DNA from 3 places in the Psychrobacillus sp. MER TA 171 genome. Region 3 is predicted to be linked to each of the others. Evidence: riboswitches for the same ligand, from Rfam matches in the RefSeq annotation. Region 3 holds a riboswitch; each other region holds the start of a gene.
What was found. Region 3 has a riboswitch for S-adenosylmethionine ahead of M3627_RS14275 (methionine ABC transporter ATP-binding protein). Riboswitches for the same ligand answer to the same signal wherever they lie in the genome.
Positions count from the first base shown of each region.

Region 1: another riboswitch for S-adenosylmethionine. It lies ahead of M3627_RS07765 (5-methyltetrahydropteroyltriglutamate--homocysteine S-methyltransferase); the one in region 3 lies ahead of M3627_RS14275 (methionine ABC transporter ATP-binding protein).
Region 2: another riboswitch for S-adenosylmethionine. It lies ahead of M3627_RS14015 (MetQ/NlpA family ABC transporter substrate-binding protein); the one in region 3 lies ahead of M3627_RS14275 (methionine ABC transporter ATP-binding protein).

Region 1 is NZ_JAMAWN010000006.1:82,083-86,825, reverse strand. It holds gene M3627_RS07785 (helix-turn-helix transcriptional regulator) at 80-280, shown strand; gene M3627_RS07780 (DUF3169 family protein) at 280-978, shown strand; gene M3627_RS07775 (DUF6019 family protein) at 993-1,175, shown strand; gene M3627_RS07770 (hypothetical protein) at 1,315-1,614, opposite strand; gene M3627_RS07765 (5-methyltetrahydropteroyltriglutamate--homocysteine S-methyltransferase) at 1,715-2,821, opposite strand; SAM riboswitch class I at 2,937-3,039, opposite strand; gene M3627_RS20795 (ABC transporter ATP-binding protein) at 3,112-4,743, opposite strand, start outside.
Region 2 is NZ_JAMAWN010000015.1:45,009-49,751, reverse strand. It holds gene M3627_RS14025 (hypothetical protein) at 8-661, shown strand; gene M3627_RS14020 (IS4 family transposase) at 1,133-2,509, opposite strand; SAM riboswitch class I at 2,995-3,109, shown strand; gene M3627_RS14015 (MetQ/NlpA family ABC transporter substrate-binding protein) at 3,203-4,012, shown strand; gene M3627_RS14010 (methionine ABC transporter ATP-binding protein) at 4,196-4,743, shown strand, end outside.
Region 3 is NZ_JAMAWN010000016.1:712-5,454, forward strand. It holds gene M3627_RS14265 (MetQ/NlpA family ABC transporter substrate-binding protein) at 1-545, opposite strand, end outside; gene M3627_RS14270 (methionine ABC transporter permease) at 559-1,227, opposite strand; gene M3627_RS14275 (methionine ABC transporter ATP-binding protein) at 1,220-2,245, opposite strand; SAM riboswitch class I at 2,337-2,441, opposite strand; gene M3627_RS14280 (thioredoxin family protein) at 2,481-2,801, opposite strand; gene M3627_RS14285 (toprim domain-containing protein) at 2,812-3,162, opposite strand; gene gcvH (glycine cleavage system protein GcvH) at 3,237-3,617, opposite strand; gene M3627_RS14295 (arsenate reductase family protein) at 3,691-4,053, opposite strand; gene M3627_RS14300 (acyl-CoA dehydrogenase family protein) at 4,287-4,743, opposite strand, start outside.

The DNA.
Region 1 (4,743 bases), on a different contig from region 3:
TTTTTTATAGTCATTTTGACAATTATAGTTGTCAAAATGACTATAATTGTATATATTGGAAGAGAGGAGGCGGGGAATGGTGAAAAGCCGTTTAAAGGAGTTAAGAGCAAGAGATGGACTCAATCAGACTGAACTAGCTAAGTTAGCTAGGATTTCTAGGCAAACTATTAGCTTAATAGAGCGAGAAGAATATATGCCTTCTATATTAATAGCTGTACGTATAGCTAGAATTTTTAATGAGCCTGTAGAAAATGTCTTTTTAATAGGGGAGGAAGAATAATGAAAAAGATGTTCACAACAATTGTTAGTTTACTGCTCGGAGGGGTAGCTGGTTTTACGATCACCTATGCTATCATGATGGGCAAAGATCAGGGTCGCGAGGCATGGGACCATCCTGTAAATCTGATTTTATATATTGTTTTGGCTATGATTCTAACTCTTTTAGTAATCGGTCTTGTGTTTATAAGGAAGATAAAAATAGTTAATTCCCAAACATTTGATGGGGAACAAGAGGATTTAATGGAAGAGTACAAATACAAAAAGGTCGCTGATTTGGGTATAGCTGCTAATATTTCACAGGTCTTATCTATATTAGCGGTTGCAGTTTCTATTCTAATGACAAACAATACAATTTTACAAATTGGTTTTATACTTTTGTTCATAGCTAGCTGGACCATTCCGATGTTTAGTGCAAATTTTATAAAGACAAGTTATCCAGAAAGAAACCTTCCGAGCATCCAATCAAAGGACTATGAGCAACGGCTTATGGACTCTATGGATGATGGGGAGAAGTACGTGACCTTACAAGGACTTTATAAATCGCATCGATTATTCAATCTGTTTATGCTCACTGGTATTAGTTTAGCTGTTGCATTTTCTTACTTTAGCGAGCAATCGCAAATTTTTTCTATAGCAGTAATGTGCTTAGTCTTGCTGGTAGTGAACACAAGCTATTTAGTAGTTGTACGCAATAAATAAGGGGGATTTTAAAAATGACAACCGGACAATTGCTTTTATGGATAATAGGTTTATCTATACTTTTATATTTTATTATCAAGTGGGGAGTAAAAAATGGGATTAATGAGTCTATGTTAGTCTCAGAGGAAGCTAGAAGGAAATATCGACAAGAACAAGAAGACAAGGTGCAAAGGTCCATAGACGATTTAAAGAACTAAGATTTCTTATTTCGGTAAGCCACCACCACAGAAATCCAAGCGGCTATGATGGCTTATCTTTTTATACTTGCTCGCTGTTTGTTTATTAAAATAAAAACTGATACCTGTCTATAAAATAAGACAAGTATCAGCAACTTAGTTATCCTGCATGGGACCATGTAGTAGGGGTTCCTGCTTTTGGGCAGTTTGGAAAAGTAGAGCCAGCCTCTAGGAAAGCTTCATCTCCATCTTCATCCACATAGCGACCGGATGTTAATACTTCCTGCCCTGAGCTGTGGGTATGACTTTCAGAGCGTTTCCAATACGTAACTACTTCTGTATCGGGACAGGAAGGGAATTTCGAACCCTTTTCTAAAGTTCTAGTTGTCCCAGACTCACACGTATAATTACCAGTTTCTTCTACGACATCATCTGTTGTATATTCATAAACTTTACTCATCAAACATTCCTCCCATATAGAACTGATATCTTATTTAAATAGATACCCTAACAGGCAAATGTAAAAACATTTCTACTAACGTTATCCACATGTGGGTAAGTCAGTTCCAGACATCCTTTGCTATTTGGACTACATGGCGAATTTTTGCCCATTGTTCCTCTTCAGTTAATATGTTTCCTTCCTCAGTAGAAGAAAATCCACATTGAGGACTTAAGCAAAGCTGTTCTTTTGGTACATATTTAGTAGCTTCTTCGATGCGAGCTTTAACTAATTCTTCTTCCTCTAGGTCCCCATGCTTAGAGGTAATCAGCCCTAGGACAATATTTAAATCCTTTCGATTAACATGTCGTAAAGGCTCAAAACCACCAGAGCGCTCATCGTCAAATTCTAAAAATAAACCATCCACATGTAATCCACCGAATATAGTTTCTGAAACTAACTCATAGCTTCCGCTTGTGATATAAGTGGATCGGAAATTTCCCCGACAAATATGCATGGTCACTAGCATATCGGCTGGTCTTTTAGAAATAGACTCATTAATAGCCCTTGCAGAAAGGGATAAGGCTTGCTCTAGCGATAACCCCCTGTCCTTTAAGGAAGCGAGGCCTTCCTCGGAAAAGGAGGTAGCCCATGAAGTATCATCAATTTGAAGATAACGACAGCCTTCATCATAGATTGCTTGGATAAACCCTTGATAAGCTGTGATTAAGTCAGAAAATAATTCCTCATCATTGTTATACACACCTTCCTCAATTGCAGCTCGGTAATAAAGCATGTTCGGACTAGGAATAGTAAATTTTACAACAGCATCCCCAGCTGCTTCTTTTAAAAACTTGAAATGCTCAATCATGTAATGGGTACTAAAGCCAATCTTTCCTGTCACCTTAATACCATGCGCTTTTGTTTGCACCCCTTTAAATGATAGTCCTTGATCGGTTTCATAAAATTCCACGCCATCTAGTCCGCTTAAAAAATCGAAATGCCACCATTTTCGACGAAATTCTCCATCTGTGATAGAAAGTAATCCAGCTTCCTTCTGTTTTTCTATGAGTTTAATAATCTCTTCATTTTCCACTTGAGTTAGCTGCTCTTGGGAAATTTCTTTTTGTTCAAATTGAGCCCTTGCTTGCTTTAAACGTTCCGGTCTCAGGAAGCTTCCAACGTGATCTGCTTTGAAAGGTGCTTTTACAAGTAATTGATTTGTCATATTAAATTCCTACCTTCTATTTATATTATGTTGCGATTACTACTGTCTATAAAATCAAATAAAAAGAGGGCTCGCTTCATAAGAAGAGAACCCTCAATATATATTGAAGTCATTCTTCTTATCTTCAAGACTTAATGTCTATTGGATTTAGCACCACACCTAAAAGGCTGGTTGCTGAGACATCATAGGGCCAATCCCTCCGTCTCTCTTGATAAGAAATAAAATATTAAATTATCTAAATATAATAAAAATAAGTTTAACATGGGCTTTAAACAATTTCAAGGGCTACCTTACTTAGGGATAGCTACCCAGTGACCGTCGGATACCTCTACCAGCTCAGAATTCTTTAATTGATACTTGTCAGTAACATTAGACTCTTCCATGAGCACACGCTTTTTCTTGGCCTCTACTTTTGGGTCAGGGATTGGAATGGCTGCTAAGAGAGACTTAGTGTACGGATGCTGTGGATTAGTATAAAGCTCCTCACTTTCTGCTAGCTCTACAATTTTTCCAGAATACATGACAGCAACGCGATCACTTATATGTTTTACCATGGACAGGTCATGTGCGATAAATAAGTATGTCAGGCCTAGTCTGTGCTGTAAATCCTCCAAAAGCTCTACAATCTGTGCTTGTATAGAAACATCTAAAGCCGATAGAGGTTCGTCACAGACGATAAAATCAGGCTCAACCGCAAGTGCTCGAGCGATACCTATACGTTGTCGCTGTCCACCAGAGAACTCATGTGGATAACGTAATGCATGCGAGGGCTCTAAGCCTACCAATTCTAGTAATTCCTCTACCCGCTTCTTTCTCTCCTCTGCATTTTTGCTCAGACGATGAATATCTAATGCCTGCCCAATAATGTCTAGCACCTTTAAACGAGGATTTAAGGAAGAGTAGGGGTCCTGGAAGATGATTTGCATATGCCGACGCATCGTTTTAAGCTCATTTTTACTTAAACGATTAATGGCCATTCCTTGATATAGCACATCTCCATCTGTAGGCTCATGCAATCGAAGAATCGCCCGACCGGTAGTAGATTTACCTGAGCCTGATTCTCCTACAAGACCAAGAGTTTCCCCGGGCTTTATAAAGAAGCTAATATCGTCAACCGCTTTTAAGACATTCCCGCGACTTACTTGAAAATGCTGTTTTAAAGATTTAACTTCCAGCAGTGGCTTTCCATTTTCTAATCCAATAGAACGAAGAGGAGGTTTCTTCGGCTTTTTCTTCTCGTCTAAACGAGGTAAGGCATTTAATAGTTTTTTCGTATAGTCATGCTTTGGGTTAGCAAAAATTTCTTCGGTAGTTCCTGTTTCAACGATTTCTCCATTTTTCATCACAGCTACACGGTCACACATTCCAGCGACAACTCCAAGGTCATGAGTAATTAAAATAATAGAGGTCCCAAAGCGCTTCTGCATATCCTTCATTAAATTTAGTATTTGAGCTTGAATGGTCACGTCTAACGCAGTAGTTGGCTCATCTGCAATAAGTAGAGTAGGCTTACATGCTAAAGCAATGGCAATCATAACTCTTTGACGCATACCACCAGAAAACTCATGCGGATATTGGTTATAACGTTCTTCACTATTTTTAATTCCTACAAGCTTGAGTATCTCAATAGCTTGTGCCTTTCCCTCTTTTTTCGAGAGCTTTTGGTGCTTAATAAGGCTTTCTGCTATTTGAACGCCGATACGAATGGTTGGATTTAAAGAGGTCATTGGATCCTGAAAAATCATACTGATATCTCTTCCTCTAATAGCTTCCATTTCCTTCTCTGTTTTTGTGTGGAGTTGTTCCCCTAAAAACTCAATGGAACCATTTTTCATGAAGGAGGGAGGAGAAGGTAAAAGGCGCATAATGGAACGGGCCGTGACACTTTTTCCACTTCCAGATTCTCCGACTATGCCCAATGT
Region 2 (4,743 bases), on a different contig from region 3:
GTAAAAAATGAAAAAAAATATTTTTATAGCGATTGTATTTACTTTAGTAGCGATGTTTTCCTTCACTATCACATCAGAAGCTTCATCAACACAAGTTATGTGGGGGAAAACGGAATTAAAAAAAGGTCAGATTGGTAAAGTAACACTTTACGCAGATGTGGCAACATATAAGGCGGATGGCTCTAGAGGAAAAGTGTTACCAGCAGGTGGAGAGTATCGTGTCTATACATTCCGTACAGATATATACGGAGGAGAATACGGTCTAGGGGACGGATTGTTTGTCAATATGTACAGTGCTTTGAAGTATGAAACGCCTTCTAAAGCAAAACTTGCATTATTAGTAGATTCTTCTACAAAAGTTATGTGGGGAAAAACGGAACTTAAAGCAGGTCAAATCGGAAAGGTTACAATCCTTAAGGAAACTACTTTATTTAAAGTAATTAATAGTGTTGATGGTGGCGAACCTGGTCTTGAACCTATCCGACAATTAATGCCTAACGAAGAATTCCGTGTGTATTCAGCTAAACAACCACTTGATGGATATGTTCCCATGTATGGTCTAGGTGGTGGGTATTATATTGTACAAAACAATACCATGTTAAATGGAGTTACTGTAAAGTATGAAACTCCATCTAGAGCAAAACTTGCATTACTGAATTAAAATAGTCACCGAAGAAGCTTTTTTTGTCGGGGCTTTAATAAAAAAATGCACATAAAAAGTGAGCTTGGAGATACATTTCCAGCTCACTTTTTTTGTATTTTTAAGCTTTGTTAAAGATATGGGTTCGTTTTGACTAACCATTCTTTTTTATAGTGACTGCATAAACAAAGGTACTTTCAAATGTCTGTTAAATATAAATAGATGATGAATTTGGGGTTGGTTACCATTTTGAAGCTTTGTTTATGCGAGTAAATTTTTTGCGATTTATCGATGATAAAGCTGTTCCATTTATTGATTGGAGCGCCAGTCGGCGACTCCTACGGGATGACATAGCTATCAAGTTAAGAAAAATTTACGTCATTCACTCTCATATGAACTGGTATTTTTGAAAATTAGACCATATGAAATTAACACTTTTTAGTTTAACCAAAAAATGTAAGTTTAATTTCTTTCTATACAGGGCATAGAATACTAACTGTAGTTTACACCGAGTATAATCAATGGATCCTTTTCAGGTGGCCCTTTTGTTTTCAATGCATGTTTACAAAGAGCATCATGAAACCTTTTCAGGACCCCATTGGTAAGCTTGGTGTATTTTTTTATGCTTTCAAACATCAAGCGAATAAAGCGTAGGGCAACTGAAATACCCTTTTGAATGCTTATCTCTATTCTAGATTGCTCTAGCAAGAATAAGCGTGCCTGATACGTTGTTGTAGCTGTGATTAGAAACAATAATAAATGGGCGAAAAAATGACATAGCACACGTTCTTCCTTTATCTGTTTATAAAAGGTGGTCGGGAAATTGGATTTCCATCCCTTAAACAATAACTCGATCTGCCAGCGCAATCGGTAAAGGTCCATCACTTTCTCAGCTGGGATGATATCCGGAAGGTTTGTCATAATAATCGTAGCCCCATCTAGCGCCCTTACGTGTTCTTTTGTTTGGTAACGTGAATGTTTACGTTTATACTGACCACTTTTATCTTGTTCCTCCGTATGCCGATACAAAATCAAACGGGTAGGGAATTTATAGTCATACCCGACAAAGACTTCCTCCCATTCCCTTATGGAGCCACGCTCCATTTGTTCCAGATGCTCTGCCAAAGATTCCTTCTGATAAAAAGAGGATTTGACGACCCTGCCATCGGCATGGTATCGAGGGTTTGGATTCCCTGTATAGATAGAACAATCTGGTCGAACTCTAGAGACGAAATAGCCCCCTGTCTCATCGATTTTTTTGAATGTAGGTAGATGAAAATAACCCAAGTCCTGTATAAACAAATCGCCAGGTGAGACCGTCTCTAATCGATACTTTCCGTATAGGGAATCGTTTTCTTTTCCGTTCCTCCAGTCAGCCAACAAGAACTGTCCTGTCAGGAATTCATACTCCAGTTGGCATTTTAATTCGGCTCGATAGACGCCAGGAAAAGTCTCCTTCAAATCCGAAGGAAGGGAATGGATGGTCGCATCTATTATACGGATCCTCTCACAAAATTTTTGTAGCTCGTCACTGATCGGCAACTGATAATTTAACTTCGTTTGTATAAAATGTTCCAAACACTTTTTTAGGAATACAATTAATTCTTTATTTAAACGTTGGTTTATTGCCTCTGGAGTCATAGAAATATGGCAGGTTTCTTCTAATGATAGGCTTAGCTCGCGTAGTGAACTGCCAGCCAGGTTTCCACAATGATAAAGAAGAATGTGGAGAAATGAATACGCATCAAGCTTTCGTTTTCGTTTGATCCATCCTGATTCTTTGGCCCAACTATCCAACATATCCGGGGAAAACAGTTTATACAATTGTTCCATTAAGAGTTTCCATTCGTCTAAATCAGTTCTTTTCATATGAAGCACCTCCTGTTGGTTAGTTTTCTATACCAACCTCGAGGGTTTTTATAAACTTCTTAACTTGATAGCTATGCTACGGGATGAGTGAGACAGACCAGACATCACAACCACGCGCGTAAGCGATGGGTGATGGCTTATCGCTCACCCCGAGGAAAGCGTCCGGCTGGGGCGGAAATCAATTCTACTCTATGCTTTAAGATTTCTTGCATCATAAATCAACCCTAACCTTTAACATAGCCTATTTTTAAATCTCTCCTTACCTTTAACATCTCCATTAACATAAAGCATATAGCTAAATGTAAACCTTTTAAATGCTCCCATCTTAGTATTTCCATATAAATCACTTTTGTATAATTATTTATATAATATTCTATTTGAATTTTTCTAAACAATTATAAAAATATAAAAATATATATTGACTTCAATAGAGCAGTGTAGTAAATTTTTTCTATAGTAAAAACGAAAAACTTAATAGAAATTATCTCTTATCAAGAGTAGCTGAGGGACTGGCCCGTTGAAGCTCGGCAACCATCTATACTAAAAAAGTATAGAAAGGTGCTAAATCCTGCAAAACATTTTTGTTTTGGAAGATAAGAGAGGACCATACATATTTGTGTGCCTCTCTTTCTTTTGAAAGAGAGGCTTTTATATTTATTCGTTTTTATTAATACATATTCAGGAGGAATTACAATGAAGAAATTTAGCTTAGTGTTATCAGGAGTTTTATTAACAGGGTTGCTCTCGGCTTGTGGTAATGATGCTACATCAGGACCATTAGATGAAAATAAATTAGTTGTTGGCGTTACGTCAGGTCCACATGAACAAGTTACTGAGGTTGTTGCTGAAATTGCAGCACGTGATGGACTAGAAATTGAGATTAAGGCTTTTTCAGATTTCGTACTTCCAAACACAGCACTTGATGAAGGCAGCTTGGACGCAAACAGTTATCAAACTCTACCTTTTCTTGACTCATTTAACGAAAATAATGATACAGAGCTAGTACCAGTCGCTGAGACTATTTTACTTCCAATGGGCGTTTATTCTGAAAAGTATTCATCCTTCGATGAACTACCAGATGGAGCTACCTTTGGACTACCGAATGATCCAACACAAGGTGCACGAGCTTTAGACATATTAGAAGTAAATGGTTTTATCAAAGTGAAAGAAGGTAAAAAAGGAAATGCTTCTATTCATGACATTGAAGAAAACCCTAAAAACCTTGAATTCGTTGAATTAGAGGCAGCGCAAATAGTAAAACAGCTTAGTGAGGTCGATGCTGCAGCAATCAATTCCAATTATGCTTTAGAAGCTGGTATTAACCCTGGAGAAGAATCAATTTTGTTAGAGTCAGCTGATTCCCCATACGTTAACCATATTGTTGTTCGTAAGGAAAACGAAAATGATCCTGTCATCCAAAAATTCATTAAAGCATACCATTCCGACGAAGTTAGAGAATTTATTGAAGAAGAATTCCAAGGCTCCGCACTAGCAGGTTGGTAAATTAGAAAAGCACAGGCGCCTATCCCTGCCCCGACAGGCAAATGGGAAAATGCGAGGAGGCAGATCCACAGCCACCGGAGTATTTTCCCATTTGATCCCGAGGGGCAAGGCGCCGAAGCTAGACATCAAGAAAAACGCAGGCTTCTAGCTCTGCCGGCGTTTCTTTAGAAAGGAAGATCATTCATGATAGTTTTAGAAAATATCACAAAAGAGTTCAGCAGTAAAAGTAGTACGGTAAAGGCTGTTAATAATGTAAGCATACACGTAAAAAAAGGTGAAATTCATGGGGTTATAGGCTATAGCGGTGCAGGGAAAAGCACACTCATTCGCTGTGTAAATCTATTAGAGAAACCAACATCTGGAAAAGTATACATAAACGGCAATAACATTACCCCCCTCCCCCCGGCGAAGCTACGTATGGTACGAAATAAAATAGGAATGATCTTTCAAGGATTTAATCTTCTAAAAACAGCAACTGTTTATGATAATATTGCCATTCCATTAAAGCTACTCGGCTATGATAAAACAGAAGTAAAAAATAGAGTAGAAAAGTACTTAGAAATAGTTGGTTTATCTGATAAGTATAAAAGCTACCCAAACCAGCTTTCAGGAGGGCAAAAACAACGCGTCGCAATAGCTAGAGCCCTTGCACAGGAACCCGAAGTACTATTAAGCGATGAAGCAACAAGTGCATTGGATCCTGAAACTACTGATTCCATTTTGGATTTGCT
Region 3 (4,743 bases):
AAAGCAGCTTCGTAGTTTGGATCGAATTCTAGGTTCTTCGGGTTGTCTATAATGTCATCAATTTCTGCTTTTGTTTTATCTATTCCCTCAGCAAGCGTAATTAGCCCTTCTGCTTCTAGCATTGCTAGTACGCGGCCATGGTCAGCAACCGAGTTACTCATTAAGATCGTTGCTCCTTCTGGAAGCTCTTCAATCGAATCATACTTTTGAGAGTAAAGACCAATCGGCTCGATATGGATGCCACCAGCATTTACGAAGTCATAATCGAAATCATTCATTTGTGATTCTAGATAAGGAGCATGTTGAAAATAATTGGCATCTAAGTCGCCATTATTTAAGTCTTTATTTGGTAGTACGTAATCTTGGTACGTTTCAATTTGAAGCTCAATGCCTTGTTCTTCTAAAATAGGTACTACCTGCTCTAAAATTTCTGCGTGCGGTACGTTAGAGGCACCAACAACTAATTTGTCGCTATCCTCATCGCCACATGCAGCAAGTGTTAATGCACTAACAGATAATAAAACCCCAGCCAATAATTTTTTCATACTCAATCTCTCCCTATCTTTTATCAATTTTTGTAGTAATAATATCGCCAATCCATTGTAGAATAAAGACGATGATTAATATTAAAATAGTAGCTATAAACGTTACATCCTCGCGACTACGTTGGAATCCATCTTGAAATGCTAGATTTCCAAGTCCTCCAGCTCCAATAATACCTGCCATCGCTGTGTACCCAACTAGTGAAATACAGGTTACGGTAATACCAGATACTAAGGCGGGCATCGATTCTGGCAATAAAACCTTCCAAATAATTGTAGAAGTTTTAGCACCCATAGATTTAGCTGCCTCTAGTACACCCTTGTCGATTTCTCGTAGTGCGATTAAAACCATACGGGCATAAAATGGAGCAGCTCCAATTACTAATGCAGGGATGGCCGCATTCGGACCACGCATCGATCCCGTCAACAACGTTGTAAATGGTATCAATAAAATGATTAAAATAATAAACGGTATAGAACGGAAAATATTGACTACTCCACTGGTCAACCAGTTTGCTATTTTATTTGCCCATGCTTGGTGTGGACTTGTCAAAAATAATAATAGTCCTAATATTAGTCCAAAGATTGCTGTTAGGACTGTAGAAATTGCAGTCATATAAAGGGTTTCTATAGTGGCTTCCCACATTTTAGGCCAATCAACATTTGGAAATAACGATTCAATCATTGTTGATCACCTCAGTTTTAACTTTTTGCGCGTGGATAAATTCAATTGCCTCTTCCACTGCTTGTTCATTTCCATCTATTTGAAGGATTAGTGTCCCGAACGCTCCACTTTTCGTGTGTGATATATTTCCTTGCACGATGTTTACTTCTAAATCGAACTGTTTGATTAATCTTGAAAGAATTGGTTGCTCTGTAGTATCTCCAACGAAAACGAGCTTAACTAGCTTGCCGTTTGGATAAAGCTTAACTAGATTTTGAATGGTTTGAATTGGCTCTTTAGAATCTGAAATTTGAGAAACGAAACGCTTTGTAATAGGCTGTTGTGGCTTTTGGAATACCTCAAGCACATCTCCCTCTTCTACAACTTGCCCATTTTCCATAACCGCTACTCGGTTACAGATCTTTTGAATAACTTGCATCTCATGTGTGATTAATACAATGGTTAATCCGAGTTTTTCATTAATGCTTACGAGCAAGTCTAAAATGGAGTCGGTTGTTTCAGGGTCAAGAGCTGATGTTGCCTCATCACAAAGCAATACCTCTGGACCATTAGCCAACGCTCTTGCAATTCCTACGCGTTGCTTTTGTCCTCCAGATAATTGAGATGGGTAAGAGTCTCCTCTTCCTTCCAATCCAACAAGGCTTAAAAGCTCCTCTACTCTAGCTTTTCTTTTTTCCTTTGGAACTCCTGCAATTTCTAATGGGAATGCTATATTTTCAGCGACAGTTCGCGACCATAGTAAATTGAAATGCTGGAAGATCATGCTTACTTTTTGACGAAAGCTTCGAAGCTTGTCCTCATTAATAGATGTAATTTCCTGGCCATTCACTGTAATATGACCGTCAGATGGCTTTTCTAGCCCATTCAACAAACGTATTAGCGTACTCTTGCCCGCTCCGCTGTATCCAATAATCCCGAAAATTTCTCCACGCTGTATGTCCAGATTTACACTATCAACTGCAACGATTTCTCCTTGCTTTGTAATAAATCTTTTCGAAACGTCTTTTAAACTAATCAAGTAAATCTGACCACCTTTCCTAATAAAAAACCCCTTCTGCAAAAGAGCAGAAGGGGTGTATGTTATCTATTTAAAATAACGTTCATCCATTCTCTCATTTCCCAAAGCTATAGCTTTGCGTGACTTGGCACCATTTCACTTTCATGACGGTTGCCGGGCTTCAAAGGGCACTTCCCTCCACCTCTCTTAATAAGAGCGACACTATTAAATTGTGTTTTCAACATAACGAATATTATCATAGGTTTTCATCTTCGTCAATAGCCTTTATTGTTTCCAATAAGTAAGGAACTGATTGAAAAGCATAGATTTTCTTTTCCACTTTCCCATGTTTTGTAATAAGAAGACAAGGTACGCTTTCAATTTCCTGTTCTATCGCCAAATCACCTAGAAAATTAATATTTGCCTGACCAATTGGATAGGTAACCATTTCTTTAATAACATTCATCATTTTACTTGCTACCTGACACGTTCCACACATAGGCGTATAGATATAAAACAAGGTAAGTGTTGAATTGTTTTTAGCGCTATCCCATTGTTCTCTAGTCCATTCATTCATACACATCATCCTAAGGTAAAAATTCTTTTTTCACCTTAATATTAACACGTTTTAATATAGATGCCAAAACCTTCGCCGGTGTGTTTGCTACTTCGCCATACGTCGGGTTCGTATACAAATGAATTGCCTCTGGATACTCCTTCCTAACGACCGATCGAATTTGTTCCCCGGATTTGTCTGCATCTAGAAAAGCATAAATCGGCAAGCCATCATAAGGGCTTAATAGCTCCTCCAATTTTACATCGGATATCGTTCCATTAGTACATATAATTTCTGGAGATTCATCGAGAAGGCTTAATAATTGCAGCTTATCAGACCTACCCTCAACGATAATTATTTTATCACTAAATACATGTGCCATTTAGCTTCTCTCCCAACTTATCCTTTCCTTTATTATATGAAAAAAACGCCGATTATTAACCGGCGTTTTCATTATTACTCTGCTATTAATTCTTCGTACTTTTCAGGAGATAATAAGCTGTCCACTTCTGATACGTCAGAAGGCTCAACCACGATCATCCATGCATTTTCATAAGGTGATTCATTAACAAATTCGGGGCTATCTTCTAGCTCAGTATTTACTTCTACTACTTTACCACTGATAGGTGCATATAATTCTGAAACAGTTTTTACGGATTCAACGCTACCAAAAGCGTCTCCTGCCTTGATCTCATCGCCAACTTGTGGAAGTTCAACGAATACGATATCTCCAAGTTCAGATTGTGCAAAATGAGTAATTCCAATACGGACATTTCCGTCCTCATTTTTTACCCATTCATGTTCAGCTGAGTACTTAAAATCTTTAGGTACGCTCATAAATAAACCCCTCTCAAATAATTAATCCATTCTATTTAATATTCACATATTTTCATAGTAAATACAAGGTGCTTTAAGAGGTTTTCCACATGTCTTCAAACTGCTCTTCTTTAAAACCAAGCGTTAGCTTATGTCCATTATATACAAGAGGTCGTTTAATCAATTTTCCATCCGAAGCAAGCAGCTCTAACTGCTCATCCTCCGACATTGTAGGAAGCTTGTCCTTCAATTGTAATTCACGATATTTTACGCCGCTAGTATTAAAGAATTTTTTCAGTTCATAATCGCCTTGTGCCACCATTTCCTTTAAAAGTTCCTTTGAAGGCGGTGCGTCAACGATATGATGGTTCTCAAATGGGATATCGTTATCTTTCAGCCATTTGCTTGCTTTGTTGCATGTACTACATTTTGGATATCCATAAAATTGGATTGTCATTTATATCTCACCTTTTTCTTTTTATCATAATAATATTTTGTTACTCATGCAAGAGAGAACAGTGAAATGCTCTCTTCTTAACTTTAAAAATATCCTTGTTTTTGCTTAGCGGTGATAAATTCCCGTGAGCGGTCATAAATCTCGCTAAACGGTTATAAACTCATTCCCCTTCATGGCAATATCGTTTTTCGGACAAAAAAGCCATCTGGAGTTCCAGATGGCCAATGCTATTATTAAACTACAAATTTTTCAGCTTCGATTAGCTTAACGGAAGCTTCGCGTTTTTTCTCGATCACGTTATATGGTGTGTAGCGAGTTAGCTTGCGAAGTGCAGAAATCATCATGCGTAAGTTATCGCCATCAACTGAAGCAATTAGTGTTTCTTTTGCTGCTGCTTCGATTTCATTGAAGGCTTCTTGGCAGAAGATTTGAGTGTAAAGAAGCTTTTGTGCTGCTTTTTCTTCTCCACTGCGTGCGATTGCTTTTTCTGTACGTAGTACTGCTGATTCCATTGCAAAGATGTTGTTCGCAATGTTTGCGATGTGTACAAGTACTTCTTGCTCTGCTTCTAATTTTGTACCGAAGCGTTGAGCAGCCATACCAGCAGCTAAAATACCGATTTTCTTAGCGTTTGCAACTAGCACTTTTTCTTGAGCTAATGCTTCATCGCCAACTTCCTCTGGCATCATC